Regions from separate parts of the Gottfriedia sp. NPDC058432 genome, predicted to be linked through region 1. Evidence: riboswitches for the same ligand, from Rfam matches in the RefSeq annotation. Region 1 holds a riboswitch; each other region holds the start of a gene.

The links. Region 1 has a riboswitch for lysine ahead of lysA (diaminopimelate decarboxylase). Riboswitches for the same ligand answer to the same signal wherever they lie in the genome.
Region 2: another riboswitch for lysine. It lies ahead of ACFWM3_RS01625 (aspartate kinase); the one in region 1 lies ahead of lysA (diaminopimelate decarboxylase).
Region 3: another riboswitch for lysine. It lies ahead of ACFWM3_RS12615 (amino acid permease); the one in region 1 lies ahead of lysA (diaminopimelate decarboxylase).

Annotation. Positions count from the first base shown of each region.
Region 1 is NZ_JBHXLC010000028.1:20,837-31,444, reverse strand. Features, by position in the region: gene ACFWM3_RS21070 (VC0807 family protein) at 1-278, shown strand, start outside; gene ACFWM3_RS21065 (cation diffusion facilitator family transporter) at 353-1,291, opposite strand; lysine riboswitch at 1,599-1,772, shown strand; gene lysA (diaminopimelate decarboxylase) at 1,906-3,225, shown strand; gene ACFWM3_RS21055 (C40 family peptidase) at 3,438-4,646, shown strand; gene mscL (large-conductance mechanosensitive channel protein MscL) at 4,730-5,119, opposite strand; gene msrA (peptide-methionine (S)-S-oxide reductase MsrA) at 5,270-6,217, shown strand; gene ACFWM3_RS21040 (hypothetical protein) at 6,484-6,711, shown strand; gene ACFWM3_RS21035 (MDR family MFS transporter) at 6,882-8,153, shown strand; gene ACFWM3_RS21030 (D-alanine--D-alanine ligase) at 8,386-9,486, shown strand; gene ACFWM3_RS21025 (UDP-N-acetylmuramoyl-tripeptide--D-alanyl-D-alanine ligase) at 9,567-10,608, shown strand, end outside.
Region 2 is NZ_JBHXLC010000001.1:304,509-315,116, forward strand. Features, by position in the region: gene ACFWM3_RS01590 (FbpB family small basic protein) at 39-197, opposite strand; gene ACFWM3_RS01595 (GNAT family N-acetyltransferase) at 375-860, opposite strand; gene trxA (thioredoxin) at 1,031-1,348, shown strand; gene ACFWM3_RS01605 (MarR family winged helix-turn-helix transcriptional regulator) at 1,632-2,069, shown strand; gene ACFWM3_RS01610 (MDR family MFS transporter) at 2,147-3,781, shown strand; gene ACFWM3_RS01615 (hypothetical protein) at 3,921-4,352, opposite strand; gene uvrC (excinuclease ABC subunit UvrC) at 4,499-6,274, shown strand; lysine riboswitch at 6,349-6,524, shown strand; gene ACFWM3_RS01625 (aspartate kinase) at 6,628-7,869, shown strand; gene ACFWM3_RS01630 (YslB family protein) at 8,486-8,932, opposite strand; gene ACFWM3_RS01635 (succinate dehydrogenase cytochrome b558 subunit) at 9,233-9,868, shown strand; gene sdhA (succinate dehydrogenase flavoprotein subunit) at 9,881-10,608, shown strand, end outside.
Region 3 is NZ_JBHXLC010000010.1:154,303-164,910, reverse strand. Features, by position in the region: gene ACFWM3_RS12640 (nitroreductase family protein) at 1-212, shown strand, start outside; gene ACFWM3_RS12635 (YdeI/OmpD-associated family protein) at 486-1,079, shown strand; gene ACFWM3_RS12630 (hypothetical protein) at 1,310-1,627, opposite strand; gene ACFWM3_RS12625 (hypothetical protein) at 1,836-2,036, shown strand; gene pdxK (pyridoxine/pyridoxal/pyridoxamine kinase) at 2,338-3,153, opposite strand; lysine riboswitch at 3,355-3,532, shown strand; gene ACFWM3_RS12615 (amino acid permease) at 3,734-5,203, shown strand; gene ACFWM3_RS12610 (MBL fold metallo-hydrolase) at 5,385-6,077, shown strand; gene ACFWM3_RS12605 (TetR/AcrR family transcriptional regulator) at 6,095-6,661, shown strand; gene ACFWM3_RS12600 (hypothetical protein) at 6,735-7,034, opposite strand; gene ACFWM3_RS12595 (zinc-dependent alcohol dehydrogenase family protein) at 7,237-8,223, shown strand; gene ACFWM3_RS12590 (hypothetical protein) at 8,318-8,770, opposite strand; gene ACFWM3_RS12585 (response regulator transcription factor) at 9,255-9,896, shown strand; gene ACFWM3_RS12580 (sensor histidine kinase) at 9,913-10,608, shown strand, end outside.

The sequences.
Region 1 (10,608 bases):
AAGAAAGTAAAAAATTATATAAACATCCTTCACTATTTAAAGTGTTTCAGTATTTGTTTGTCGCATGGATTATTAAAGATATACTATTTGCTATTGCACAATGGTGGATGGTTGATACGTATGGATTAAAAGCATATTACTCACGTACAATTATCTTTACAGTTGGTGGATATGTTTTTGGCATAATTATGGCAATCGGCTATGCAATGGTTACGATGAGAGCTCAAAAACTAAAAGGAGACGACTCAGAGCAACCTTCAGATGAAATTATTATTTAGTAAAAGTCCTTTCAATAGAAAGAACCCCACAAAGTATAAAATCCTTGTGGGGTTTTTTAATTTCTGATTTCAAATTATCCTTTTAATGAATTTCCTACTCCTTGTAATTCCTGATCTTCTCTAGAAGAAGTATTTAGGAAATCAATTTTTTGTATTCTTTCATTTTCTGGTTCGACATGAATTAATATTTTAGGATCTACTAAAACCTTTTTTATTTCATCTTCTATTTTGTCACATAGTAAATGGGCTTCTTCAATACTCATGTGTGATGGTAATACTAAATGAAAATCTATATGTTCCTCAGCACCCGAACGTCTCGTGCGTAAGTCATGGTATTCGATAAATTGGGATTTAAAAGAATTTAATACATTTTCGATTTGTTTTAACTCATCTGTAGAAAGCCCAGTATCAAGTAGGGGAGTAAACGATTTACGTCCAAGTTCGATTGATTCCTTCATTATATAAATTGCGATTCCAATTCCGATCAATGCATCGAGAAATTCCCAACCAGTAAGACTTACTAAAATTAAACTTACTGCAACTCCGAGTGATGAATAAACGTCTGTTAATAAATGCAAAGCGTTTGATTGCATTGCAACAGAATGAGTTTCATTTCCTACTTTTTGAACGATTTTTCCTACTCTCCAATTGATTAACGCTCCCATTAACATGACGACTACACCGATAATTGGCATTTTTATTGGGGTAGGATGAAGTAACTTTTCAACAGATTCAATGATAATCCAAATACCAGCTACAAATATTAAGATTGTTTCGACTGTACCTGAAATATTTTCAAACTTACCATGACCATAAGGATGCTCCTTATCGGGCGGTCTGTTTGAAATCCTTACAGAGAAAAAGGCAATGACTGAAGCAACTAAGTCCAATAAAGAATGAATTGCTTCCGAGATAATTGCTACGGAACCTGTAAAAATCCCGACTATTAATTTTAATAAAACGATGAATGTGTTACTACATATTGAAAGTACTGCTATTTTGCTTGAACGCAATCTATTCACCCCTGTCCAATTTTTTCTACTTCAGTTAAGAGTGTTGTAATAAGGCAACAAAAAAGAAAAACCACTAACAGTTTGTTAGTGGTTTGTTTTTTTTAGATTTAATTTATATTTATTTAAATGATTTTTCATTTTTGAATCACCTTTTCTCTCGCATAAAACATATTCTATATTATAGATATTATTTTGAAAAGGAAAAGCTGTGTGTATGAAGTGAATATAAATCGACAATATTATTCAGAAATGGTTTGACATCTATTTTTAGACTGTGTTATACATAGACTAATATAAAAAATAACAGTCTATTCGTAGAGGTTGCATTGTATATGAGTATCATTTTAGAGAACTGTGGGTTCTATGACGAAATGAGAAAGGATCCTATGCCGAAGAAATAAATTGCCACACATTTTATTTCTGGGACTACATTTAATAAATGTAGTACTGTCACATGTGTTTGTGAAGAGCTATTGAAGAGATGTGATTGGCTAAGTCCTTTTTAAAAGCGATAGGCACATGAACATATCCTTCATGTGTCTTTTTTAATACACTAATACATTGAAGCTAGCTTCTTAGAATGATCTTACATTTGATTTGAAGGGAGAATACGAATGTATTTACATGGTAATAGTCGAATTAATAATGAAGGACATTTAGAAATCGGAGGTTGTGATACTGTAGATTTAGTAAAAAATTACGGTACACCTCTATACATTTATGACGAAGCATTAATTGAATCAAAATGTAGGGAATTCCATGAAGCTTTAAGAGAAACGGGAATGAAATATCAGGTTGCTTACGCGAGTAAAGCGTTCCTATGTGTTGAACAAGCCCGCTTAATAGAAAAAGAAGGTCTTTGTCTAGACGTTGTTTCTGGTGGAGAGTTATATACAGCTTTGCAAGCAGGTTATCCAGCTGAGAAAATTCACTTTCACGGAAACAACAAAACAATTGAGGAAATTGAAGAAGCTTTAAATGCAAAAATCGGTTGTTTTGTAGTCGATAATTTCTTTGAACTAGAAGTATTACAGGCCTTAGCTGAACAACGTAATGAAGAAGTATCAATATTATTACGTGTTACACCAGGTGTTGAAGCACACACACATGAATATGTAATGACAGGCCAAGAAGACTCTAAATTCGGATTCGATATTATGTCTGGTCAAGCTAATGAAGCAGTGGGAGTTTCATTAAATTCAAATAACCTTAAATTATTAGGAGTACATTCACATATAGGATCTCAAATTTTCGAACCAGACGGATTTGTTCATGCAATCAATGTATTAATGAACTTTTTAAATGGACTTAAAAACGATTTAGGTTTTACAGCTGAAATATTAAACGTAGGTGGAGGCTTTGGTATTCGCTATACTTCAGAAGATGAGCCTTTAGCTGTTGCTATTCATATAGAAAAAATTACTACTATTATTAAACAACAATGTGAAAAGCTAGACTACAAATTACCAGAATTATGGTTAGAACCTGGACGTAGTATTGTAGGTGAAGCTGGAACAACACTTTATACGATTGGTTCAACAAAAACTCTTCCTTCAATTCGTAAATATGTATCTGTTGATGGGGGAATGACTGATAATATTCGTCCTGCACTATACGGATCAAAATACGAAGCGATGCTTGCAAATCGAGCAAATGATGAGAATAAAGAAGTTGTATCGATTGCTGGTAAATGCTGTGAAAGTGGCGATATGCTAATTTGGGATTGTAACTTACCAGTTGTACAAAACAATGATCTATTAGCTGTATCTTGCACGGGTGCTTATGGGTATTCAATGGCTAATAATTATAACCGTATCCGTCGTCCAGCAGTAGTGTTTGTGAAAGATGGTGTTTCAAGAGAAGTAGTTCGTCGCGAAACATATGAAGATTTAGTTAGAAATGACAGAGTTTACATCGAAAACTCTCGTAGATAGATAATTAACGTTTTTGTGTTATTTGTATCAATACTGACACTTCTATATAATATAGAAGTGTTTTATTTCGTTTCCTTTAATAAAAGATGATAATTTATCGACATATAAAGACATATTTATCATTTATATTACAATATTGTAACAATTGCGACTCTCTTCGGGAATCTATGGTATAAATATTTACGTAGATTAGCGAGAGGAGAAACGCTGAAATGTTAAGAAAAAAACTAGCAGTGCTGGCGATGGCAAGTACAATAGTATTATCATTAGCGCCAAATGCTTCAGTATTAGCTGATAGCAAAGTTGAAAAAAAGCAAGCTGAAGTAGATAAGTTCCAATCACAATTTAAAGAATTAAGCAACGAGATAGAGAAAATAGATCAACAAATTAAAACAACTAAGCAAAACATAGAAGCAAAAAAAGCAGAAATTTCTGAAACAGAAGAAATCATTAAAGATAAAAAAGCAAGAATTACATATTTAGAAGACAGAATTCAAAAACGTAACGATTTATTAGAGGATCGTTTAGTTGCAATGCAAAAGCAACCAAAAGTTAATCTAGTAACAGACGTTTTATTTAATTCTGATTCAATCGTAGATTTCTTTAATCGAGTAAACTCAATTTCAACACTTTTTCAAGCTGATGAAAATATCATTAAAGAACAAAAGTCTGAACAAGCAGAAGTAGTAAAAGAAAAACAACTTGTTGATCAGAAGAAAGAATCTTTAGTAACAGCAAAAGAAGATTTAGTTGCGCAACAAAGTGATCTTTCTAAATCACAAGCTGAAAAGCAAAAATCATTAAATACAGCTGAAGCTAACTTAAAGTTAGCAGTTAAAGAACTAGAGAATGCAAAAGAAGATGAAAGAGTTCAACGTCTTGAGCAACAATCTCTTGAACTAGCTGCTTTATCTAGCGATGATGAAGAAGATGACAGCGTTAGCACTCCAGCTACTAAATCTAGTTCAAATTCAGATTCGAAATCAAGTTCAAATTCTAGTTCAAATTCAGATTCAAATTCAGATTCAAAACCTAAATCAGATTCAAATGATGATGGTCCAGTAGCAACTGGCTCACTTGTAGATTATGCTTTACAATTCCAAGGTGTACCTTATGTATTTGGCGGAACGTCTCCAAGCGGTTTCGATTGCAGTGGTTTCATCTGGTATGTATATTCACATAATGGATATGGCATCTCTCGTGGAAATGTAAAAACATATTGGAGCAATGCTACAAAAATCAGTTCTCCACAACCTGGTGACCTAGTATTCTTACAAAATACTTATATTAATGGTCCTTCACATATGGGTATTTACATTGGTGGAAATAAAATGGTTCATGCTGGAAGTAAAGGGATCAGCGTAATCAGCTTAAGTAATAGCTGGGTTCGTTCTCACTTCTTAGGCTATGGAAAATTCTAATAGTTTATTAACCTCGTATTATAATTAGTATAGTACGAGGTTTTTTATATTATCTTACGGAAATATTAAAAAGGTATAAGCTTTTAGCTTATACCTTTTTGATTTGAAACCTGTTCTTTTAATAAATCACGTATTTCAATAAGTAGAGCTTCTTCTTTAGTAGGTACAACTGGTTTTGCTTCTTCTGCTTCTTTCTTTCTAAATGAAAGTCTATTAATTAATCGAATAAAGAAAAATACCGAGATTGAGATGATAAGGAAGTCGACTACTGTTTGGATGAATGAGCCGTATTTAATCTGATGATAATGCCAAGCAGTAAAGTCTTGTTTTCCTATGATCAGTGCAAAAATTGGCATCATTATATCTCCAACTAAAGAAGATACGATTTTACCAAATGCACCACCAATAATTACCCCGACTGCTAAATCTAGTACATTTCCTTTTAAAGCAAACTTCTTAAATTCTTGTAACATCTAATTTCCTCCTGTGTAATTATCGTATAAGTTTACATACAAATCTTAATTCTTTCAAGTTAGCAATTGGTCTTTTTAAGCAAAAATATTTATATCGTCTTTTAGATATGGTAAATATAATTAATGACAATTTTTAGGAGGAGTAAAGTTATGGGCACAGAATTGGCTACATTTGCTGGTGGATGTTTTTGGTGTATGGTAAAACCGTTTGATCAACAGGACGGAATAATAAAAGTTGTGTCAGGCTATACAGGTGGGGAGAAAGAAAACCCAACATATGAAGAGGTATGCACGCATTTAACAGGTCATTATGAAGCTGTTCAAATTACATTTGATCCAGAAGTCTATCCGTATGAAAAATTATTGGATTTATTTTGGCAACAAATTGACCCAACAGATGTAGGGGGGCAATTTAATGATCGTGGTAGTTCATACAAAACTGCAATTTTTTATCATAATGAAAATCAAAAAGAGCAAGCTCATGTATCTAAAGATAAACTAGAGAAAAGTGGCGTTTTCAAGAAACCAATTGTGACAGAAATTTTATCTGCAAAACCATTTTATGAAGCAGAAGAATATCATCAGCATTATTATAAAAAGCACCCGATTCGTTACCAGCTTTACTTTAAAGGATCTGGTCGTCAAAAATTTTTAAAGGAAAACTGGAAAACGGGCCAAGAGGAGTTAAAGAAAAAACTAACACCAATTCAGTATGCTGTTACTCAAGAAGATGCAACTGAACCACCATTTAGAAATGAGTTCTGGAATCATAAAGAAAAAGGAATATATGTTGATATCGTTTCAGGACTTCCTTTATTTAGTTCATTAGATAAATTTGATTCAGGCTGTGGATGGCCAAGTTTTACAAAGCCAATTTTAAAAGGTGAAATTGAAGAGAAGAAGGATTATAGCCATGGGATGTTGCGTATTGAAGTCAGGAGTTCTGAAGCTGACTCGCATCTAGGGCATGTTTTTGATGATGGACCTGGGCCTGAGGGCCTGCGCTATTGTATAAACTCTGCTGCATTAAGATTTGTTCCATATGAAAAAATGGATGAAGAGGGCTATGGTAATTATAAGAGTATCTTCCTTAAATAGACTTTAAGGATATTTAACTAAATTAAAAAAAATTAAATTTGAACCGAGATGGCTATTCGTCTCGGTTTTTTATATTTGTTAATTTAGTAGGGGAGGTTGTTTATGTTACTTATTAGTTTTAAAAGATTGTCCTAAATATTTACGAAAAAAGTTTTCTGAAAATATTTACAATTGCGAAATAAGTGTGTTAATATAAAAGTGTCACAAAGTTGTCACAAATTAGGTATTGCAATTCACAAAAAAGACGAAACGGGAGGTTAATCATTATGAAGCGCACTGATAATGAAATCGTTGAAACATATACTCAATATTCTGGTATTGCCTTTTTTATCGGTCTTATTCTTTTTTTACTATATTTCACTGGAAGCGGTTTCTTACATACGGGCATAAGCCTAACGGTGAGCATAGTATTGATGGGCTCTTGTTCAACCTTATTTCTATTAGGAACTTTTTTGGGATTGATGTTCTCAGTTTCTTCAAAAGAACAAGTTTAAAAGTTTAAAAAAAGAGTGGGTGTTCAGATGACAAAAAGTCAATCTGAACGCCCTTTTGTTTTGTATAACATATTTTATCGGATACGTGTATAAAGTAATTTGTAACTTAAAATTCTTCCGATACGATTTAAATATGGGAGTTATGATGCACTAGGAGGTGTAGCTTAAGGATGAATTTTTTTAAAAAGTTAAAAGGTATGGATCGTAATGTGTGGGTTCGAGTAATTGGAGAAACGATTACAAGTAGTGCGATGATGATGCTTATGCCATTTTTTGCTCTATACCTAGAAGGAAAAGTTGATTCAATGCTAAAGGTAGGATTTATTATGTCTATTTCACCTATAGCATCTTTATTTGGTTCGATGGCAGGTGGTAGACTCGCCGATTTATATGGTCGAAAACGTATGATGGTTTTTTCGACGCTTGGAACATCTCTTATTTTAGTATCCTTTGCTTTAGCAGAAGGTTATACAGCATTTTTAATTTTATCGATTTTACTAGGTATTAGTAACTCGTTTTTTAGCCCGGCAGCTTCTGCAATGGTAGCTGATGTAACTGAACCAGAAGAAAGAACTGAAGCATATGGTTTATTAAGGGTTGGAAGTAATGTCGGTACTGTGATCGGTCCATTATTAGGAAGTTCAGTTGTTTACTTTTCTAAAGACAGTTTATTTTATATTGCAGCAATCGCTTTAGGACTTTATAGTATTGCACAATTAATTCTATTAAAAGAAACACTTCCTGCAGATATGAATAATGAAGGAAAGAATGATGTAACGAAAATACCATTTAAAAAGGTTATGAAAATCATTGGATCTGATAAATTATTACTTTTTTATGTAGCAACAGGTGTGATTATTTCAATGGGTTTCTCACAAATTGAAGGAATGCTACCACTTTATTTTAAACAAACCTTTCAATCGCAATTTGGTATGTGGAATCCTTACCCATTTTTAATGTCGCTTAATGGATTGTTAGTTGTTCTTTTGCAATTTCCAATTTCAAGTTATTTATCGAAGCGTTCAATCGGAAAGACGATGTTTTATGGAACCATCTTATTTGGCCTAGGTATTTTATCGATCGGCCTTGCACCACCATTTTTCCTCTCAGTTGGGTTAGGTAAGTGGATGATTCTATTTTTATTGGCAATTATCTTTATATACTATACCTTTGGAGAAATGGTGATGTCGCCAGTTCAAATGACATTTGTGGCGAATATTGCACCTGAAGATTTAAGAGCGACTTATATGGCGGTTGGTAGTATGAAATGGACGATTGGTGGATTTCTTGGACCTTTACTTGGGGGCTTTTTATTTGATTTAAAATTAGGAATATGGCTTTTTGTTATTCTTGGATCTGGAGTTGTATTATCAGGAATAATGTATCGCTCACTTGATGAAAAAGTAGCGATTAGAGATAGTCAACAGGGTATAGCGCAATAGTTCTCGCGACACTTGTTTTCTTTGTTACTTCGTCAACAAATGTGATTCTTATTATTCTCGTCCACACACTAAGTATAGTTCATGTAGAGCTATGCTTTTTTTAGTTGTAAAGAAATCACAAAACAGCTATCATTGCATATGTTGTAAAGAAAAATAGGTTTCTACCCATAAAAGCTTATACACATTTGTATAAAGTGGTACAATAGGGAGAGCAAAAAATAGTAGGGGGAACATCATGAAGATTAAGTTAGGATTATTATATGGCGGTAAATCTGCTGAACACAAAGTATCATTACAAACAGCTTTTGCCGTTATTTCTGCTTTAGATCACACAAAATTTGATGTGTATCCAATTTATATAACAGAACAAGGCGAATGGTTACAAGGGAAACAAATTGAGGGGAAAGTAGAAAGTGTTGCAGCTTTAAAATTCTCAAATGAGGATCAACATGTAAATGAAATCGCTCCTGTCGCGTTAACTTCATCAATTATTCCTGCAGCTTCAAATCAAGATTCAACTGGCCCAGTTGACGTTATTTTCCCATTATTACATGGACCAAATGGTGAAGATGGAACAGTTCAAGGTTTACTTGAACTATTAAATATTCCTTATGTAGGAAATGGTGTATTAGCATCAGCAGCTGGTATGGATAAAGTGATTATGAAAAACTTGTTTGCTCAAGCTGGAATCCCTCAAGCTAAATATGTACATTTCTTAAAAACTGAGTGGAAATCAAATGCAGAGACTTGCTATGAAGCAGTCGAGAAAGAATTAGGCTATCCTGTATTTGTTAAACCTGCAAACTTAGGTTCAAGTGTTGGTATTACGAAAGCTAAAAATCGTGAAGCATTAATGGCTTCATTTGAAGAAGCATTCCAATTTGACCGTAAAATAATTATTGAAGAAAACATTGTTGGACGTGAAATAGAAATTGCTGTATTAGGTAATGATCAAGTTGAATGTTCTGTTGTTGGGGAAATCAAACCATCAGTAGAATTTTATGATTATACTGCAAAATATGAGAGTGGCGATACTGGTCTAATTATCCCAGCTCCTGTTGAAACTGAAACATATGAAAAAATTAAACATTATGCAGAAGTTGCGTTCAAAGCAATCGATGGCTCTGGCTTAACACGTGCTGATTTCTTCGTAACTGAAGATGGTGGCGTATTAATGAATGAAGTTAATACAATGCCTGGATTTACTCCGTTCAGTATGTATCCTCAATTATGGCAGGCTACTGGATTAACATATCCAAAATTAATTGAAAAATTAATAGACCTAGCGATCGAACGTTACGAACAAAAACAACAAATTAAATATAATATTTAACAATTGAAAACACTATTCATGGTTGAATAGTGTTTTCATGTGAATAGAAGAAAAATGCTATAGAAGAGGAGTGGGTGACAATGTCAATCGTACGTACTTTATCTCAAATCGTTAATATGATCCCTGGTAGCCAATTAAAAGGTGAAGATTTAACTATCAACGGAGTTTCAACAGACTCTCGTGTAGATTTAAATGGAAAATTATTTATACCGCTGATCGGTGAAAAATTCGATGCGCATCAATTTTTACCTCAAGCAATTGAAAACGGTGCTAGCGCAGTACTTTGTTCTAGAGAATTTTCAATTGTACCAACAAACGCATCTGTCATCTTGGTTGATGATACATTAGAGGCTTTACAAAAGCTGTCTAAATCATATTTAAGTGAGTGGAATGGTAAAATAGTTGGTATAACAGGAAGTAATGGGAAAACATCGACAAAAGATATTTTAACTAGCATTCTTTCAGCAAAATATAAAGTACATAAAACTCAAGGGAACTTTAATAATCATATTGGACTTCCATTAACAGTATTAGCGATGGCAGAAGATACAGAGGTTGCTGTTTTAGAAATGGGTATGAGCAATTTTGGAGAAATTGAATTTTTATCTAATTTAGCTGAGCCTGACGCGGCAATAATTACAAACATTGGCGAATCTCATATGCAAGAACTAGGCTCAAGAGCTGGTATCGCAAAGGCGAAGCTTGAAATTGCTAGCGGACTATCAAAAAATGGATTACTTGTGATTAATGGCGATGAACCGTTATTAATCGAAGGAACAAAAGACAAAAACCTAATCTATACAATCGAAACTTTTGGTTTTAGCGAAAGTAATGATGTATATCCAACATTTATTGATATGAATGAATCTGGCAGTGAATTTGAAATAAATAAAGCTAACGATGTCCGGTTTAAATTGGGTGTACTAGGCAAACATAATATTAGTAATACATTAGCAGCTATTGCAGTTGCGAGAAAGTTTTCATTAACATGGGATGAAATTAGTTCTGGTATGCAGAATTTAGAAATGACAAAAATGCGTATGGAACTAGTAAAGAATGAAAATGGAATAACAATTATTAATGATGCCTATAATGCAAGTGTTACCTCTATGAAAGCGGCTC
Region 2 (10,608 bases), on a different contig from region 1:
AACAAAAAAAGTAATCCCTCTTAAGGATTACTAAAAATTTATGATATAGCTTTGCCTAGTTTATTTTTTTCGGATAATAAATCGTGGCGTTTTTCAATTTTTCTTTCAATTTTTTCAATTTCTTCTTTGTTTCGTAATAAAGATTGTTTATTCTCATTAACTAATTGATTAAACGATTTACGTAAAGGTTTTCTCATAACTGCCACTCCATTCGTGATAAATTTTTTGAATATTATTATTATATTCAATAATATATTAACATAAAAAAAATACAATAATCGGCTGAAATTTTACAAAATTGTGACAAAAGCGGTGGATGTGTCATTACTCATGAACTTGATGTTTTCATGGAGCAACAATCACTAATTTAACATTTAAATATGAAAATCTGATGAAAAAACTTTTTCATAAACTTCTACTTCAATTCCATCTGCATTCGTTTTATTTTCAACATATTTAAATCCGTGAGTTTTCCAAAAAGATTTTGCTTGTTGGTTAGTAATTAACACGCCTAATCTTAACCGATGAATATTTCTTTTTATAAGTATCTCTTCAAATAAAATAAATGCGTTTGTTCCAAATCCAAATCCATGGTAATCATTATGGATCATTAAAAGACCTAGCCAAGGAAAACCATCTTTAGGATTTAGTGCTAAAAAATCAATTAATCCTATATAAGTATCATCTAATTTAATAAAATAAGTTTCTGTTTGGTGTGAAGAAGAATAATATTCCTTCATTAGTTCTTCTTTTGTTCGCGTTAAACGACCATTCTCCATTAAATTGTAATTTTGATTCGAATTTGTAATTTCTTCAATTACTTCTATTAAGTCAGTTGTAATTCTTTCAAATGTTATCACTTTTTTAGTCCTTTCATTGGTATATCAACTATTTGTTTGGAAATAGTAAGTTTGAGCAAATAAATAGAAAATGCTAATTCTCATATGGTATACTTTCTTTAAAATTATAACAAATTATGTCAATCTACATATTTTACTTATGTAGCTTGCGCAGGTAGGAGGAAAAATAAATGGCAATTGTTAATGCAACAAACGCAACGTTCGCAGAAGAAACAAAAGAAGGTGTAGTATTAGTTGATTTTTGGGCAACTTGGTGTGGTCCTTGTAAAATGATTGCTCCTGTATTAGAAGAATTAGCTTCTGAATATGGAGAAAAAGTTAAAATTGTTAAAGTTGATGTTGATGAAAACCAAGAAACAGCAGCTAAATTTGAAGTTATGAGCATTCCATCATTATTCGTTCTTAAAGACGGAGAAGTAGTTGAAAAAACTTTAGGTTTCAAACCTAAAGAAGCTTTAGAAGAATTAATTACTCCACATATTGGTTAATTATAATTTGTAAGAAATGCACTCATAATATGAGTGCATTTCTTTTTTTTGCATTTTTAACTAAAAAAGTCTTGGCTGAAACAATCTATTTAAAAACCTATTCCTTAAGCCAATGTAAATGTTTTCATTATAATTAGCAATTTTCTCAATTAGAGTAGTGTTAAAAATTTCTAATGTAAATTAGATTGACTATTTTTCTGTCACGTTTTATATTTAATAAGCATTAATATTTAACATACATTAAATATTTATTTTGATTAATTGTTAAAGGAGGTTAACTTTCTTGGGAAACAAAAATGAGTACATTGAACGGATTCAAATCGCACTTCAAAGTGCTATTCATAAAATGCAACCAAAAGTGACAGAAAGTATGAATAGTCATGGTGTAACGGCCACTCAATTTTTTGTTTTGATGTACTTACGAAAAAAAGAAAGCTGTAAAATATCTGAAATAGCAGAGATGATGGGTGTAAAACCAAGTGCGGTATCATTTATGATTGATCGACTTGAACATAATGACTTTGTATATAGAGAACATGATAAAAAGGACCGAAGAGTTGTAAATATTATGTTAACTGAGGAAGGTATAAAAAAATTAGAATCAGTGATAAAAGATCGAAAAGAAATTTTTGAAAGTTTCTTGTTTAACCTTTCTGACGAAGAGTTATTACAATTTGCAAAGATTACTGAAAAGCTTGCAAATGCTGCAGCAGATTTATAGAAATTTTTACAAGATACTTTTTGGTATTAGTAATTATAAAAAGAAAAAAGATATGGTAGAGAAGGGAGAAATATATTTTGACTACAAATACAAATACAGTTGTACAAAAAGATAGCAATCGTAAACTATTGCTAATTGGTCTAATTATTGCAATGTTTTTCTCGGCATTAGATGGCACGATCGTTGGTACTGCAATGCCTAAAATCGTTGGGGACCTTGGTGGTTTAAGTATGATGACTTGGCTTACAACAGCATACTTATTAACTTCAACTACTGTAGTGCCAATCGCAGGTAAATTAGCAGACTTATTAGGTCGTAGAAGTGTTTATATAGCTGGTTTAGTTATATTTATGGCAGCATCAGCATTATGTGGTATTGCCCATAACATGACTGAATTAATTATTTACCGTGGTATTCAAGGTATCGGTGGCGGTGTAATGATGCCGATGGCGATGATAGTAATTGGGGATTTATTTACAGGTAAAGAACGTGCGAAATTCCAAGGGGTTTTCGGTGGTATTTACGGTTTAGCTTCAGTAATCGGTCCACAAATCGGTGGGTGGATTGTTGACTCATTAAACTGGAAATGGGTATTCTACATTAACCTTCCAGTAGGTATTATCGCAACAATTTTTATTGCATTAGGTTTAAAAGGAAGAAAAAATACAGGACCAATCAATTTCGATATCGCTGGTATGGTGACTATGATTGTCGGTGTTGTAAGCTTACTCCTTGCTCTAAGTTTAGGTGGAGTTAAATATGATTGGAATTCTTGGCAAATCATTGGTTTATTTGTATTAGCAGTAGTTGGAATCATTAGCTTCGTTATTGTTGAAAATAAAGCTAAAGAGCCAATTCTACCAATGCATTTATTCAAAAATAGAACTTTCGTAACATTAAACTTAATTGGTTTCTTTATGACAATAGCGATGTTTGGTGCAATTATGTTCGTACCATTCTTCATGCAAGGTATTGTTGGAGTAAGTGCAACACAATCGGGGACAATTATGACTCCAATGATGGTCACAATGATTATTGCAAGTATTATTGGTGGTCAGGTTGTATTTAAAGTCGGTATTAAACCACAAATTATTACGGGAATGTTCGTAATTGCATTAGGTTTATACTTATTAACAACTTTAGATATGAATTCAAGTAAAACAATTGCAACAATCTTTATGGGAGTTATGGGTCTAGGTATTGGTTTAGTAATGCCGACAATTACACTAGCTCTTCAAGAAGTATTCGATAAGAAGGAATTAGGGATTGTAACATCTTCTAGCCAATTCTTCCGTTCAATCGGTGGTACTTTTGGGGCAACTGTTTTAGGTGCTGTAATGAATAGTAAATCAGGAACACTTCTAAACCATGATTTAGTTCCATTTTTAAATAAATTACCAGCTCAAGCTGCACCATTAGTAGACAAATTTAAAGACATGATTAATACAACTCCTCAATCTGTATTTACAATGTTATTTAATGCTGATGCTAAGAAGCTAATTCCAAAGCCAATTTTAGACGGTATGTTACCGATCATTAAAACATCTTTAATGGATTCATTACACCAAGTATTCTTTGTTGGTTTAGGATTCATTATAATTGGTGCAGTCGTAACATTTTTCCTAACACCAATTAAATTAACAAATAAAAAAGCCGGAGATAAAGAAGGTAATGAGCAAGAACAAGTAGAAGTAGAAACTGCGACTTCTTAATTTCTCAAGCTACAATAAAAGTGAAAACCATCCAGAATTATTTGGATGGTTTTTGTTTTGTGTAGTGTGAGGATGTGCGAAAAAAAAAGAGAGGTTTCATATAAAAAGTTTACCTTTTTAGGAACACCCTCTTTATTTTTTAAATAGCCATGGATACTTTTTCTTTTCTTTTTCTCATTTTTCGTTTATTACTCCACAAGATCCAAGATAAAGCTAATCCTGTTCCATTAAGGATAAAAAGACCGATACCACTTATTAGACCAATTATGCCGGTATGTAAGCTTTTCACTGAAAATGCAGACTGCTCAGGTCTTTTTCCAAAATTTTGAAATGGGGTTTGAGTATTGTCCCCACTTTGTTCATTTTGTTGGGTTGTGTTTTGATCGCTATTTTGAGATTGTTGGTTTCCGTTAAATTGTCCACCTGATGGAAACTGACCTTGCATTGAAAATCTTCCTTTTTCTTCGCCACCTTTATTGAAATACAAGATAATACCTGTAGTAGATTCGATTAGTAGGAAAACTGAAACAATCACACCAATCCAAAAATGAACTAATCTTACTTTTTTCATTTTGACATTGCTCCTTTTCTTCTTTTGATGAAATTAAAGTTACAATAGAAAGCTTAATTTTTACTTAATATCATTAAAGTATTTTCAGTTTTTGAATGTGGGGATTATAATATTAGTGTACAATTGCACGAAAGAGGTGAGAGGAAATGGACAATCACTTAAAAGAAAAATTAGCGCTTCTACCAGATCAGCCTGGTTGCTATTTAATGAAAGATATTCAAGGGACGATCATTTACGTAGGAAAAGCTAAAGTATTAAAAAATAGGGTTAGATCTTATTTCACGGGGTCCCATGATGGTAAAACCTACCGATTAGTTCAAGAGATAACTGATTTTGAATATATTGTTACTTCTTCAAATATGGAAGCATTAATTCTTGAGATGAATTTAATTAAGAAATATGATCCGAAATATAACATCATGTTGAAGGATGATAAATCATACCCCTTTATTAAAATAACTGCTGAAAAACATCCTCGCTTATTGATTACGCGAAATGTAAAAAAAGATAAAGGAAAATATTTTGGCCCATTCCCAAATGCTACTGCCGCTAATGAAACAAAAAAATTATTAGATCGTTTATATCCATTACGAAAATGTACTTCAATACCAGATAAAGTTTGTTTATATTATCATATTGGTCAATGTCTTGCGCCTTGCGTAAAAGAAGTAACTGATGATCAAAATCAAGAGATAGTTACTGAAATTGTCCGTTTTCTAAACGGAGGGGAAGACCAAATACGAAAAGAGTTAGAGGCAAAAATGCTTGCGGCATCTGAACAATTAGATTTCGAGCGCGCGAAAGAGTATCGAGACCAAATTGTATCAATTGAAGCCACTATGGAAAAGCAGAAAATGATGAGTAGTGATTTAGTAGATCGAGATGTATTTGGATATGCGGTTGACAAGGGATGGATGTGTGTTCAAGTATTTTTTGTTCGAAGAGGAAAATTAATTGAGCGAGATGTATCATATTTTCCAATTTACGATGAACCAGAGGAAGAGTTCCTATCATTTATTGGGCAATTTTATGAAAAACCACATAATATAAAACCAAAAGAAATTTTTGTACCAGATAAAGTTGATACAGAAATTTTAAAAGATTTATTAAAAATCCCTGTATTCCAACCAAAAAGAGGCCAAAAAAAGGAACTTGTTGTATTAGCAAATAAAAATGCCAAAATTGGACTCGGAGAGAAATTTAAATTAATCGAGCGAGATGAAGAAAGAACAGTTAAAGCAATCGAAAAACTAGGGGATATTTTAAATATTGAAACTCCGTATCGAATTGAAGCATTTGATAATTCAAATATTCAAGGAACAAATCCTGTTTCAGCTATGGTTGTCTTTATAGACGGTAAACCTTCAAAAAAAGATTACCGCAAATATAAAATCAAAACTGTTGTAGGACCCGACGATTATGATTCAATGCGTGAGGTAGTACGTAGAAGATATTCAAGAGCATTAAAAGAGAATTTACCTTTACCGAACTTGATAATTGTGGATGGTGGGAAAGGACATCTAGCTGCTGTTGAAGATGTACTTCAAAATGAATTAGGTTTATTCATCCCAACAGCTGGACTTGTTAAAGATGAGAAGCACCGTACTTCAGAGTTATTAATAGGACAACCACCTCAAATTGTCCAACTTGGTAGACAAAGCCAAGAATTCTTTTTATTACAAAGAATTCAAGACGAAGTACACAGATTTGCGATTGAATTCTATCGTCAACTCCATAGTAAATCAATGGTTCAATCTGCTTTAGATGGCATAGCTGGTGTTGGTGGTACAAGAAAGAAAGCATTGCTTAAACATTTTGGATCAGTCAAAAAAATAAAAGAAGCTTCAGTCGATGAATTAATGGCAGCTAAAATGCCCAAAAATGTGGCAGAAGAGATTTATCAGCATTTCCATAAAGAGTGACAGAGTTACCAAAAATTTTATCTTGACACTATTTTCAAAATAATTTATATTTTAGTTAAAATTAAATGATTTTCTCTCGTAATAGAGGTGCAAAACTTAAGAGTATGCTGTCATAGACGTGTGGCGTTGTGATGGACAGTTGAAAGGAAGTTTTGCCGAAATAAAATGAATCCACAATTCATTTTGTTGGGACTGCATTTAAGAAATGTAGTACTGTCGCATAATAATTATGCGGGGAGCTATTGAAGAGATGTTGATGATTTGTCTATTTTATTTTGTAAATTAGGCGCGTGAACATTGCTTCACGCGCTTTTTTGTATTCTTTTTTAAGTAAACAGGTGAGGATGAGAAAAATGGGAATTATTGTTCAGAAATTCGGTGGTACTTCAGTAGGCTCAATTGAACGAATTCAGCATGTTGCTGAAACAGTAACCAAATCATATAAAGAAGGAAACCAAGTAGTTACAGTTGTATCTGCGATGGGACATCATACAGACGAACTAGTTAGTTTAGCAGCTCAAATTAGTCCACAAAACAGTAAACGTGAATTAGATATGTTACTTACTACAGGGGAACAAGTTTCGATTTCTTTACTAGCAATGGCAATCCAAGCAAAAGGTTTTAAAGCAATTTCACTAACAGGTTGGCAAGCTGGAATTCAAACTGAACCTGTCCATGGTAATGCGCGTATAGATACAATTCATACAGAAAGAATTCAACAATTACTTGATGAAGGATATATCGTAATTGTTGCTGGTTTCCAAGGTTTAAGTGACAACAATGAAATTACGACATTAGGTCGTGGAGGTTCAGATACAACAGCAGTAGCATTGGCTGCGAGCTTAAATGCAGAACGTTGTGATATTTATACGGACGTATTAGGGGTTTATACTACGGATCCAAGAGTTGAACCAAGTGCATCTAAATTAAGCCATGTCTCTTATGATGAAATGTTAGAGCTTGCAGCTTTAGGAGCAGCAGTTTTACATCCAAGAGCAGTAGAATTCGCAAAAAATTATAATTTAATTATTCAAGTTCGTTCAAGTCAACATGATGAAATCGGTACATTTATTGGGGAGGAAACACAAATGGAACAACAATCAGTCGTAAGAGGAATCGCATTCGAATCTAATGTAACAAGGATGACTTTAAATGGTTTAAATAACCATGTTGATTTATTACCTAAAATTTTTACTTTACTAGCAAGTGAAGGTATTGATGTTGATATTATTATCCAAAGTGTAACATCAGATAACTTAGTAAATCTTTCATTCTCGATCAAATCTGAAAATATGATGGAAGCAATAACGCTTCTAGAATCGAAGAAAGAATTTTTAGGATACCGTTCATTTGATTTTGAAAGTGAACTTGCTAAAGTTTCAATTGTAGGTAGTGGAATGGTTTCGAATCCAGGAGTTGCTGCAAAAATGTTTAAATTTTTAGCTGAAAGTGAAATTCCTGTAAAAATGGTAAGTACTTCTGAAATTAAAGTATCAACAGTGGTACCAAAATCAAAATTACAAGAAGCAGTTCATGCTCTTCATAAAGGATATGAATTAGATCGTATTAATGAAGAAGTAGTAGTAGAAAACTAAATATTTTAATAAACCCTTTTAGGCGTACAAATTCTTATATATAGGCTTTGAAATATTGATTTTATCAATATTCATCACGTTCAGAGTTACTGAGCCGTATAGTATTGAGATGGAGCTTAAAAGGGTTTTTTATTCGTTAAGCGAATAAATTATATAAAGATTCTGTAAATTTAAAATAAGTAAGGCGAACGGCTAAATGGTAATTAAAAGAAGGAGGTATTAATAATGAGGCATAGTTTAATTGCCTACGGATATGGAGAAATTGTGCTACAGTTCGTTCTATTAATACTCGCCATTTTGTTTTTTGTTTGTATATGTTTATTCTTGTTAAATTCTATTATTAAAGGAGTTAAAAGAAACAAGAATTTTGAGGTAATTAGAAGGCAGGATCAAAGTAATGAAAAGAAAGAGAAGGGGTAGGAAATGAAAGATAATATCATGTCCTTAACTGAACTATTCTTAAATTAAAGTAAAAATTGAACTTGATCATTTATTTATAAATACTCAATTTATAAACTAGTTGTACCTGTATTTGAACTTATAATTCAATATTTCAAGAAAAAATCATTCAAATGAAAACACCACAAGGGACTTAAACCTTGTGGTGATTTTCATTTTATCTCCTTGTAATAGGATCCTTTAAATCCCATTTTACTTGGAACTTTACTTTGTCGCCTCTTTTGCTTTGCTCTTCATACGTTTCAGCTATAACATCGATTTGCTGTTGAATTTGCATCGCTAGAAATCCAGCTTCTAATTGGTAGGATACGTTCTTTTTTTGTTGATTTCTGTATGTAATTAATTCAGAAGATAGAGTTAAATGAACTTCTTGCTTCTTTTCTTCTTCTACAGTAAGAGTACCCCAACCAGCCTGATCAAAAAATTCTATAATTTCTTCAAAGGTTGCTAAAGGATATTTTCTGGCAATCATTTTACCCGCCCAATATAAAATATCATTTTGCTCTTTTCCTAATAAATCATTCAATAAGTCGTTACGTATTAGCTCATAGCCAAAACCAGAAATATTTCCCGGAATATTTAAATCTTCAATGCCGTTCGTCATGGTCGGATAACTCTCCCTTTCCTAAAAAACATGTTTTTATTATATACAATATTTAATAGTAAAAACAATAATTCGACACTTGTAGATTACAAGGATTACCAATTTAAATGAGAAGTTTTTTCAGTAAAGAAAAATGTACGCGTTTTCTTGACCTGCTATATTATCAGGAGTAAAATGGGTTGTAGATAAATGTCATAAAAATTTCGACTTTTTATGCGTCTTACTTATTTATTCTATTTTTTTAGAATAATAGAAGAGTTAAATTTTCATGTGCACAAACTAAAGGGGGCAGGGGTTTACATGAGCAACAAGAATGGAAGGGAGTTTTTCTTTAGAAAACTTCATTCATTGCTAGGAGTTATTCCGGTTGGAATCTTTTTAACACAGCACTTAGTTGTCAATCATTTTGCGACAAATGGAGCATCATCGTTCAACAAGGCTGCTGAATTTATGGCGAACTTACCATTTCGCTATTTTTTAGAAGTTTTTGTCATTTTCTTACCAATTTTATACCATGCAATTTACGGACTATACATTGCGTTCACAGGAACTAGCAATGTTAAAAATTATGGATACTTACGTAACTGGTTATATTTATTCCAACGTATTTCTGGTGTAATTACTTTAATTTTTATTACTTGGCACGTATGGCAAACACGTATCGCTGCTCAACTAGGAGCAACGGTTGATTATAATATGATGGCTGATATTTTTCATTCAAAATTTATGTTAGTTTTCTATATAGTAGGTGTTATTTCAACAATATTCCACTTTGCTAATGGATTATGGTCTTTCTTCGTATCTTGGGGAATTACTGTAACACCTAGATCACAACGTATTTCAACATATGTTACATTAGGTATTTTCGTTGTATTATCATTCGTTGGATTAACTGCTATCTTTGCATTCATTGATCCACAACTAGCGAATTTGTAAGGAGAGAGAGTCATGAGTGGGAAAATAATTATCGTCGGTGGCGGATTAGCTGGTCTTATGGCAACAATTAAAGCTGCTGAAGCTGGCACAAAAGTAGACTTATTTTCATTAGTTCCCGTAAAACGATCACATTCAGTATGTGCTCAAGGTGGAATTAATGGTGCGGTAAATACAAAAGGTGAAGGTGACTCTCCTTGGGAGCACTTTGATGATACAATTTATGGTGGAGATTTCTTAGCAAACCAACCACCAGTAAAGGCAATGGCAGAAGCAGCACCTGGCATCATTCATATGATGGACCGTATGGGTGTAATGTTCAACCGTACGCCTGAAGGATTATTAGACTTCCGTCGTTTCGGTGGAACGCAACATCACCGTACAGCATTTGCTGGTGCTACGACTGGTCAACAATTATTATACGCATTAGATGAGCAAGTTCGTCGTTACGAATCTGAAGGTCTTGTTCAAAAGTATGAAGGCTGGGAATTTTTAAGAGTTGTTGTTGATGATGAAGGAGTATGTCGTGGTATTGTTGGACAAAACCTAACATCAATGGAAATCGTAAGCTTCCCTGCGGATGCTGTAATTATGGCATCTGGTGGCCCTGGTATTATCTTTGGTAAAACTACAAACTCAATTATCAACACTGGTTCAGCTGCTGCAGCTGTATATCGTCAAGGTGCAGTTTATTCAAATGGTGAATTTATTCAAATCCATCCAACTGCAATTCCTGGAGATGA
Region 3 (10,608 bases), on a different contig from region 1:
TAGTTTCAATGCAATTTATGCTTGCAGCAAAAGCAAAAGGTTTAGATACAGTTCCAATGGGTGGATTTGATCAAGCGAAGTTTGTGGAAGCATTCAATGTACCAGCAAACTTCAAACCAGTTATGTTAATTTCAGTTGGTAAAGGAATCAAAGCAGGCTTCGAAAAAGTTCGTTTAACTTTAGATGAAGTTGTTGCTTGGGATCAGTACTAATTACTTAGAAGAGTATGAAGAGCAGTGATAAGGGAAACCTTGGACCTGTTCTTTTTTTGTGTGAAGGAAATTTGCATCCGTTTAAAGAATAAATTTTTGGAGGGAACTAATTCTCTATCAAATTAGCTAAAAATAAGTAAAAAATGAGTCAATCCGAGTGGTATTAAAAAAACATGTATAGTAAAATTTACTAAAATAATAATTCTTAAGTTAATTTATATTTAAATAAACGCTAAAAAGTTGTCTGAAAGAATTAATGTGAGGTGTTTATCGATGACAAATAATAATATGCATCCTAAAGTTGAAGCATTTTTATTGAGAGCGAAAAAGTGGCAAGAAGAATTTTATAAGTTAAGGGAAATTGTCATTGACTGTGAACTGACAGAAGATTTTAAATGGATGCATCCTTGTTACACACTTGATAATAAAAATATCGTTTTAATTCATGGTTTTAAAGAATATTGTGCACTTCTGTTTCACAAAGGTGCGTTGTTAAAAGATCCAAAAGGCATTCTGATTCAACAAACAGAAAATGTACAATCAGCACGTCAGATTCGTTTCACCAATATTCAGGAAATAATTGAAATGGAAAGTGTCTTGAAGGACTATATTAAAGAAGCAATTGAAGTGGAAAAAGCAGGTTTGCAAGTAGAATTAAAAAAGACTTCAGATTATGAAGTTCCTGAAGAATTACAACTTAAATTAGATGAAAACCCGGCCTTAAAAACGGCTTTTGAAGCATTAACGCCAGGACGTCAAAGAGCTTATATTTACTATTTTTCTCAACCAAAACAATCAAAAACCCGTACGTCTAGAGTTGAAAAATACATTGATCAAATTCTCGATGGCAAAGGATTAAATGATTAGTATATTTTTAGGAAACCAATAAAATTTAATATTGCTTAGACAAAGTACAAAAAACTTGATTTTCAGACTGATTGCAAGCGCTTGTCTTTCGAGGCGCGAAGCCTGATGAGGAGCGGAGTTACCTTTACACGGTAATGACCACCGCAGGTAGGCGAAGCAACGAAGAAAGCGAGCGTTTGTCAACAGTCTGAACGATTAAAATTGCTCTTTAATTTTAAGGTAACAAAAAATTAATTCTCGCCAATCATGCCGACTTTTTTGTTTGTCTTTGTATCTATATAGATAACGATCTTCTCTTCAGGATGATCTCCATTAAAAGTAACAGAATATAGCTTATCTTTATGATAATTTTTATTAAATATTGTAGCATTATTAGGTATGGATTCTTCTTTTTTAATGACCCCATGTTTATCACTTAACGCAGCCTGTTCATTTCTAGTTAGGCTAGAATATGCAATGCCTTGGATATTTTCTTCATTATTTTTTTCACAACCAATTACTGAAAGAAGCATAGATGTTATCATTAATATGAAAAAACTTTTTCTCATAAAATCAACTCCCTTTCTATATATAATAACATGTAGTACATAAAAAAATGTTAAATATTGGTACTTTTTCTTACTGTTCAAAATTATTGAAAAGGTATAAGTATATAGGAAGTAGAGTAGAAATTAATAGAAAAAATTAAACGTTTATGATCTAGTTATTTGCGAATTATTTGAGCTGGTATTAACTATAAGGGAGGTGGGAATTCAGATGGGACAAAACAAACATGCATTACATCTTCACAAGCGTTTGCATACAAAACATAATGAACGAGTTGCTGAGTTTCATAAACAGCACGCGATTCAGATTGAAAATGGTGAAAATGGAAATGGCTTATTAGCTAAATGGGAAAGATATATTTATTTCAAAGGAAGAACTGTAATTAAGGCAATTAAGGGAATCGCTAAGTGAAAATTATGAAGATAGGGGATTGGGAAACCTTTCCCTTTTTCTTATTTTCAAAATAAAAAAGAGGTTATCCTAATAGGATTAAATGAGCTGCAGATGGACTGCAAATAAAACCTGAAAATCGCAATTAAAATTGGCAAAACTGAATAAAAACTTGATAAAAATCTGCTAATTTTCTATAAAAAAGATCAATCATATCAGCTGAGATCCCCACTAGCGTCTGTACATTCCCTTTTTTACAATAAAAAAAGGGCGCCTCATTCATCAGTTAATCTGACTTATGAGACAGCCCCATTATTTGTAATCAGCCTTCACCATGTAATCGATAAGCCATGTGGTTTGTTGGACCAACGTATTGATTAATTGGGAATGAGTGACGAATTGCTTCCGTAATGAATTTCTTTGCAGTGTAGATTGCTTCCCTTGGTTCTGCTCCTTTAGCAAGCTCTGCACAAATCGCTGCAGAGTAAGTACAGCCTGCACCGTGAGTATATGTAGTTTCAATTCTGTCAGATTCTAAGTGCTCTATTTTTTCACCGTCGAATAATACATCTATTGCATTTTCATGCTGAATTTTGCTTCCACCTTTAACTAAAACAAATTTAGCACCTAATTCATGGATTTTGCGTGCTGCTTCTTCCATTTGTTCAACAGTGCAGATTGGAGGCATTTTAGCTAATTGAGCTGCCTCAAATAAATTTGGCGTTACAACTGTTGAAAGTGGTACTAAAATTTCTCTTAATGCATCATTCGTCTCTGGATGAAGAGCTTCGTCATTTCCTTTACAAATCATAACTGGATCTACAACTACTCGATCAATATTATGTTTTTTGATTGTTTTTCCAGCTAACTCAATTATTTCAATTGAACCAAGCATACCTGTTTTCATTGCTTGAATACCAACGCCAACAACGATTGTTTCTAATTGTGCTGCAATTGTATTTATATCAATTGGAAATACTTGATGATGCCAATGATTATGAGGATCCATCGCTACTAATGTTGTAATTGCACTCATGCCATAAACATTACGTTCCTGAAACGTCTTAATATCAGCTTGTAATCCAGCTCCACCACTACTATCAGATCCCGCAAGTGTCAATGCTTTATAAATTGTCATGTGAAAAATTCCTCCTTTGAATTACATAGAATTATTATACAAAAACATATGTGCTACGTACAAGACAAGAGTATTCTGAAGCGAAAATCAAGGGATACATCTCTTAAGTTGAGTCTTTTTTTGTCGAAAAATCTATTGACAAACTAGATTAATAGATTGTATATTGAGTTTATAAAAATTAATTTAATATGATCTTTATCTCGTCTGGATAGAGGCGCAGTTTTGATTAGTCGTTACTTTGAGGTTTATGGTACCTGTGAAAAGTAATAAAAGGTGAAACTGCCGAAGTAATAAATTTACCATTTAAATTTATTATTGGGCCTATTGCTGAATAAGCATAGGACTGTCACAAGATTTCTTGTGGAGGGCTATTGAAGAGATGTTGATGCTGTTTGACACATATAATTTGAGTCTTAAACACGTGAACATTGCTTCACGTGTTTTTTTGTATTTTACCAGATTTTCCATTCTTTACATATTGACGAAAATACTGAGTAAAATACACATCATACAACACTTTTATACCGTCCCATATTCTCGCGTAAAGATAAGATTGCAAGAATCAAGAGGAGGCAATAAGATGGGACTAACAAACCCTAAAAATGATAAAGTAGTATCGAATACTCACGATGGTTCTTTAAAAAGGGGCCTTAAAGCAAGACATTTAACGATGATTTCAATTGGTGGTTCAATTGGGACAGGTTTGTTTTTAGCTAGTGGAACTTCAATTAGTCAAGCTGGTCCTGGTGGAGCTGTTTTAGCTTACGGACTAATTGGTATTATGGTTTATTTCTTAATGACTAGTTTAGGTGAAATGGCGACGTATTTGCCAGTTTCTGGTTCATTTAGTACTTATGGATCTCGCTATGTTGATCCAGCATTTGGTTTTGCTATGGGTTGGAATTATTGGTATAACTGGGCAATCACTTTAGCTTTTGAATTATTAGCTTCAGCAATGCTGATGAAATATTGGTTCCCTCATTCTCCAGCAGTATTATGGAGTGGAATCTTTTTAGTGATTATATTAGGTTTAAATTTACTTTCAGTTAAAGGTTATGGTGAATCAGAGTTTTGGTTTTCATTAATTAAAGTTGTGACTGTAGTTGTCTTTTTAGTTGTTGGTATTGCAATGATTTTTGGCATTTTAAGTGGACATCATGCAGGTTTTAAAAACTTTACTGTTGGAGATGCTCCGTTTCATAATGGATTTTTAGGTGTATTATCAATCTTTATTGTTGCAGGTTTCTCATTCCAAGGTACAGAGTTAATTGGTGTTGCAGCAGGTGAGACAGAAAATCCAGAAAAAAATGTTCCAAAAGCAATTCGTCAAATTTTCTGGCGTATCCTTTTATTTTATGTTTTAGCTATTATCGTAATTGGTTTATTAATTCCATATACAGATCCTGATTTAATGAGAGGCGACGTGGCTGTTAGTCCATTTACTCTAGTGTTTGAAAAATTAGGTGTTGCATTTGCGGCTTCTGTTATGAATGCAGTTATTTTAACTTCAGTTTTATCTGCAGGTAATAGTGGAACTTATGCTTCGACTCGTATGTTATATACTCTAGCAGTCGAAGGAAAAGCTCCTAAATTCTTAACAAAAGTAAATAAAAATGGTGTTCCTACAAATGCTTTATATGTAACACTTGCAGTTGGTTCACTTGCTTGTTTATCTTCATTTTTCGGTGAAGGTCAAGTGTATACTTGGTTATTAAATTTATCAGGATTATCAGGTTTCCTTGCTTGGTTAGGTATTGCGATTTCTCATTACCGTTTCCGTAAGGCTTATGTTGCTCAAGGAAAGGATTTGAAAGATTTACCTTATCGTGCAAAATGGTTCCCACTAGGTCCAATCTTAGCATTTTTAGCTTGTTTATTTATTGTACTAGCTCAAAACTGGCAAGCTTTCACTGGTAATGCAATTGATTGGCAAGGTGTACTTGTTTCATACATTGGAATTCCTGTATTTTTAATTGTTTGGCTAGGTTATAAATTTAAACACAAAACGAAAGTTGTTTCTTATAAAGAGATGGATTTATCTAGAAAATAATTTTAGTCTGAAAATCAGGTTTATAGATTTTATCTAAATGTAGCCCTTTCATCTTGGATGGAAGGGTTTTTTAGTTATTTTAACGATTTTCACATAAATTTGGAATTTTTGTTCACAAAAACTAATACCTTTAGTATTATAAAACTAAAGGTATTAGTTTTTATTATTAGGAGGGTATAATATGAAGATTACGAAAAAAAATTATCTTTATGAGTTGAGCTTTTTACCCAATTTCTTTCCTGTAAATTGTTTTTTAGTTGAAGAAGAAAACGAGCTTACATTAATTGATACAGCACTATCTTTTAGTGCGACTAAAATTATTGAAACAGCTAATCATATAGGTAAAAAAATTACAAATATCGTTTTAACACATGCTCATGGCGACCACGTAGGATCGCTTGATCAATTAAAATCACTGCTTCCTGATGCAGTCGTCTCCATTTCAAAACGAGATTCAAAATTATTAAAAGGAGACACTAGTTTAGAAGCTAGTGAGCCAAATACTCCTATAAAAGGTGGCGTTCCTAAAAATATCCAAACTATTCCGGATCGGTTATTACAGGAAGGAGACACTATTGGGTCTTTAATTGCAGTTGAGGTTCCCGGTCATACACCTGGTTCAATGGCATTTTTAGATCAACGTACAAATGCCATTATTGCTGGTGATGCTTTTTCATTAAGAGGTGGTTTTGCGATCTCTGGTCAATTAAGAATTTTATTTCCTTTTCCATCTATCGCAACATGGAATAAAGATGCTGCGCTAAATAGTGCTAAGAAAATTAGTGAATTAAAACCTACATTATTAGCAGTCGGTCATGGTACGATGTTAAGCAATCCACAAGAAGCAATTGATCGTGCCTTTAAAAAGCAGTAAGTGGAGGAGTATACGCAATGTCACCAAGAATTGGATTGAATTTTAATGAATTACTGAGAACTTCAATTAAAATTGTTGATACAGAAGGGTGGGAGGCTTTAACGATTAGTTATCTTGCAAAGAAGCTAACGATTCAACCACCATCGATTTATAATCATATTAAAAATTTGGATGAACTAAAAAATAGTGTTGCATTACATGGGATTACACAGCTTTATGAAAAACTTCGTGAATCAGTTGAAGGTAAGAATAATGAAAAGGCAATTTTTGCATTAGCTTTTGCTTATCTTGATTATGCTAGAACTCATCCAGGTTTATATAAAGCTACCTTATCTCCGTCTCAAACACCAGGAGATGAGTATAGGTTAACTGGGAATAAGATATTGAACTTAATCTATGAAGTATTGAAGCCGTATAATTTAACTGATATTGAACTTATTCATGCGGTAAGGGGTTTAAGAAGTTTGCTACATGGTTTTGTTTCGCTTGAAAAAAGTGATGGATTTGGTATAAATATTCCAATTGATGAAAGTGTACTTTTTGTATTGAAAAATTATGTAAGAAATTTGAAGCCAGATCTGTAATGATAATTAAAAGGATAGGAAGGTCTAATACCCTCCTATCCTATTTATAGAGAAAATACGTTAATATTTATAATTATGCGTTTACGCCGTCTTTGAAGTTTTTATTCCAGTTTTTATCTCCCACATGCTCAAGATCTTCAGTAGTACGTTCTAATACGTCTATTAGTAACGTCTTCATATGGTGAATATTGTTATAAAATACTTTTTCTTCTTCTAAATCTGGTTTTGCATGATGAGCTGCCTTGATTGCTGTTTCTTCGCGAAATCTTTTAACTTTTAAGTCTAACTCATCAAAGACGTGTTTTACATACTTTACAATATTTCTATGGTTTAACGTATTTCTCTCATTTAATTCCTCTAATTTGTTTACCATAGTCATTTTCCTCCATGAATTAAGATTAAAAGATTAATATTGATTATACTGAATCAACGTGAAAAAACAATATAAATTATAAATTTTTAACCATTATAATCAAAACCTTAAGATTCAATTTGAGGTCAAAAGTGTATTTTTTTCGATCTGATATATGCTACAATGACTTAAAAATATTTTCTATTTTGCATAGGAGGCTATTATGAAAGCAATTGTGATTCATCAATATGGAGATAGTTCTGAGTTTAAAAATGTTGAAATTTCAATACCGAAGCCATCTGGTCATCAAGTTTTAGTTAAGGTTTCTGCGACTAGTATTAATCCGATTGATACAAAGATTAGAAAAGGGATTGTACCAAATGCGTTCCATCCTAATTTTCCGATGATTTTACATAGTGATTTTTCTGGTGAAGTTGTTGAAGTTGGTGAAAATGTTTCACGTTTTTCAGTTGGAGATTTTGTTTTCGGTTTAAATGTCTTTACTGGTGCTCTTTCAGATTATTTTTTAATAGAAGAATCAGTAATTGCTAAAGCTCCAACGAATTTACCAGTTCAAGAAGCAGCAACTTTACCATTAACAGCTATTACTGCATGGGAGGCACTTTTTGAAAGAGGTAATTTAAAACAAGGTGATCATATTTTAATTCATGGCGGGGCAGGTGGTGTTGGTCATCTAGCTATCCAGTTGGCGAAAGCATTTGGAGCTACTGTCACGACAACAGTTTCATCGAAAGAAAAGGCTGATTTAGTTAAAAATCTAGGTGCAGACCATGTCATTAATTACAAGGAAGAGACCGTCCAAGAATATGTTAACCGCCTAACGGATGGACAAGGCTTTGATCTTGTTTTTGATACTGTTGGCAAAGAAAACCTAGATAAATCATTTATTGCAGTTAAACCAAAAGGTACTGTTTTAGCAATCGCAGCACGTTCGACGCATGATTTAACACTTTTACATAATAAATCTTTATCTTTACATGTAATTTTTATTCTGCTTACTCAAAAAACTGAGGAAGGGCGTAAAGAACATAGTGCGATTTTAAATAAAATTGCTACTTTAGTTGAAGAAGGAAAGCTAAAACCGTTGATTAATCCAAAATCTTTTACATTTGATCAAGTGAAGGACGCTCATGATTACTTCGAAAATAATGAAGTACAATTTGGTAAAGTATTAATTGAAAATAAGTAAACTTTTTAAATCCCTTTTGCATATGCATGGGGATTTTTTTAAAAATAATTTTTGAATGATTGCAGGTCTTAGTAATGTGACTAAGTATTTAGCATTAATTGAAGTTGAAGATATTAAGATGCTTAAAAAGACTAGTAAACTTACTATTTTTTTCATAATCAAACTCCCTACTTTCATAATTTGTTTGGATATATGGGTTTGCATCAATCTGTTTAAAATAATAAGTCTTTTCATTTCTCATAATCTTGAATCCACTATTTTTATAAGTGATTTCTACTTTATTAAAAATCGAACTTTGTATAATATATTGGGATTCTGTTTTTCTTAAATAGGTTCCTTTATCTAATTTTCCATTACCTTGTAAATCTTCGTAATAATAATAAAATGTATAATCATTTTCTGGATCAAAGACGATTGATTCAAAAGGCAGTTCTTTGCATAAAAATGTACCTCTCAATAAAAATGTCTTATTTGGGGATTTGCAACCACTAGTTAAAAATACCAATATAAATATAATGAGTATTTTTTTAGTATTAAATTTTTTCATGTACTTATTTTTCTCCTGTAAAAAGACTTGTAATGTTTACTATTTACTAACTTAATAAGGGGAAAAGTTTACCTTTTCATTTTGCCGGCGTTAATTAATGTGTTAACTTATTTGTAATTTTTTGAAAATGTTAGAAGTATATACAAATAAGTTAAAGGGTAACTATTTTTTAGTAAAATTTAACAGAGCGCTCAATTAAATTTTACTAAATATTTCGAGAAATTTTACTTCAACAATTGAATAAATTGTGAAATTTATCACAAATGTAGAGTTCATGTGTTTTTCTTTACCTTTTTATTAATTAATTCGGAAGGGTGATCGTTTTAAAGCAATAAACTTATGTAATGAATGGATTTATTTTCTGAAATCAATGAGCTAATCTTTCTCTTCTCATGGTAATTAGTTAATAGTGGTATATAATGGAAATATAATTCGTGGAATAAAGGATGTGAAAACGAGGTAGAAATTTTCTCCCTCTATTCAAATGAAAATAAAATTAATTATTGCTGATGATAATTCATTTATTAGAGAAGGTCTTAAAATCATATTGAGCTCTTATGATGAGTTTGAAGTATTAGAAACCGTAAATGATGGGAATGAAGCGTTCAAATATTGTCAAAATAATGAAGTAGATGTTGCGCTTTTAGATGTTCGAATGCCAAATATGAATGGTGTAGAAGCTACTAAGCATATTTCCGAGCAAACTAAAACGAAGCCACTTATTTTAACGACTTTTGATGATGATGAGTACATTATCGATGCTGTGAAAAATGGCGCAAAGGGCTATTTATTAAAAAATAATGAACCAGAACGAATTCGAGAAGCGATTAAAAGTGTTTATCATGGAAATACAGTCATGCAAGATTTAGTACTAGATAAAATTAGAACGAATTTAGCAAGTAATGTGAGTACAACAGATACGAAAATAGATACGAATTTGTTTACCCAAAGAGAGTTAGATGTAATGGCACTAATTGCAAAAGGGTTTTCGAATAAGGAAATTTCTAAGCAAATTTTTATTTCTGAAGGAACAGTTGCTAATTATATTACTTCAATTCTTGGAAAAACAGGACTAGAACATCGAACACAAATTGCTATTTTCTATATTACTGGGAAAGTAGACTAACGCGAAGGAGTTACATATGGAGCGTTGGATTATTTTAAATAAACTCTCTATTATCTTATATATAGCTTTAATTTGTATTCAAAATGAAATTCCTAATTTCTCTTGGGTACTTTTTGCATTACTTGTTTATTTTTGTTTGAATATTAGTCTTTATTTAATAAAAAATAGATCGTTGATAAATCTTTTACTAATTTTATCAATTTGTTTAATTGTCTATTCCAATTTAAAGATTCAGCCATTATTTCTTTTACTACTGCCAGTGTCTATCTTAGAGCTCGTTTCTTTTTTTACTTCGAAAAAATGGATTGGTTGTTTTCTTGCACTACTTCCAATTTTCTACTTACCAAATTCTTTACAGCCTATTTATGGATTAATTTCATTATTTAGTTTTATCGTCTTTTCGATTGTTAATTTATATAACACCAGATTACAGTTTAAAGAAAATCAAATTGACAAGATGAGGAGTACAATTCAAAAGCTTTCAAATAAGATAAATAACCATAATGAGTTTATCGAGCAATCGGAATATACCTTTAAATTGGAGGAACGAAATCGTATTTCTCAAGAAATACATGATAAAATTGGGCATTCAATGACTGGTGCGCTATATCAAATGGAAGCAGCTAAACATTTAATGAGTACTAATCAGGATAAAGCATTAGAATTGCTTCAAAATGCGATTAATATTTCAAAGGATGGAATTGAAAACATA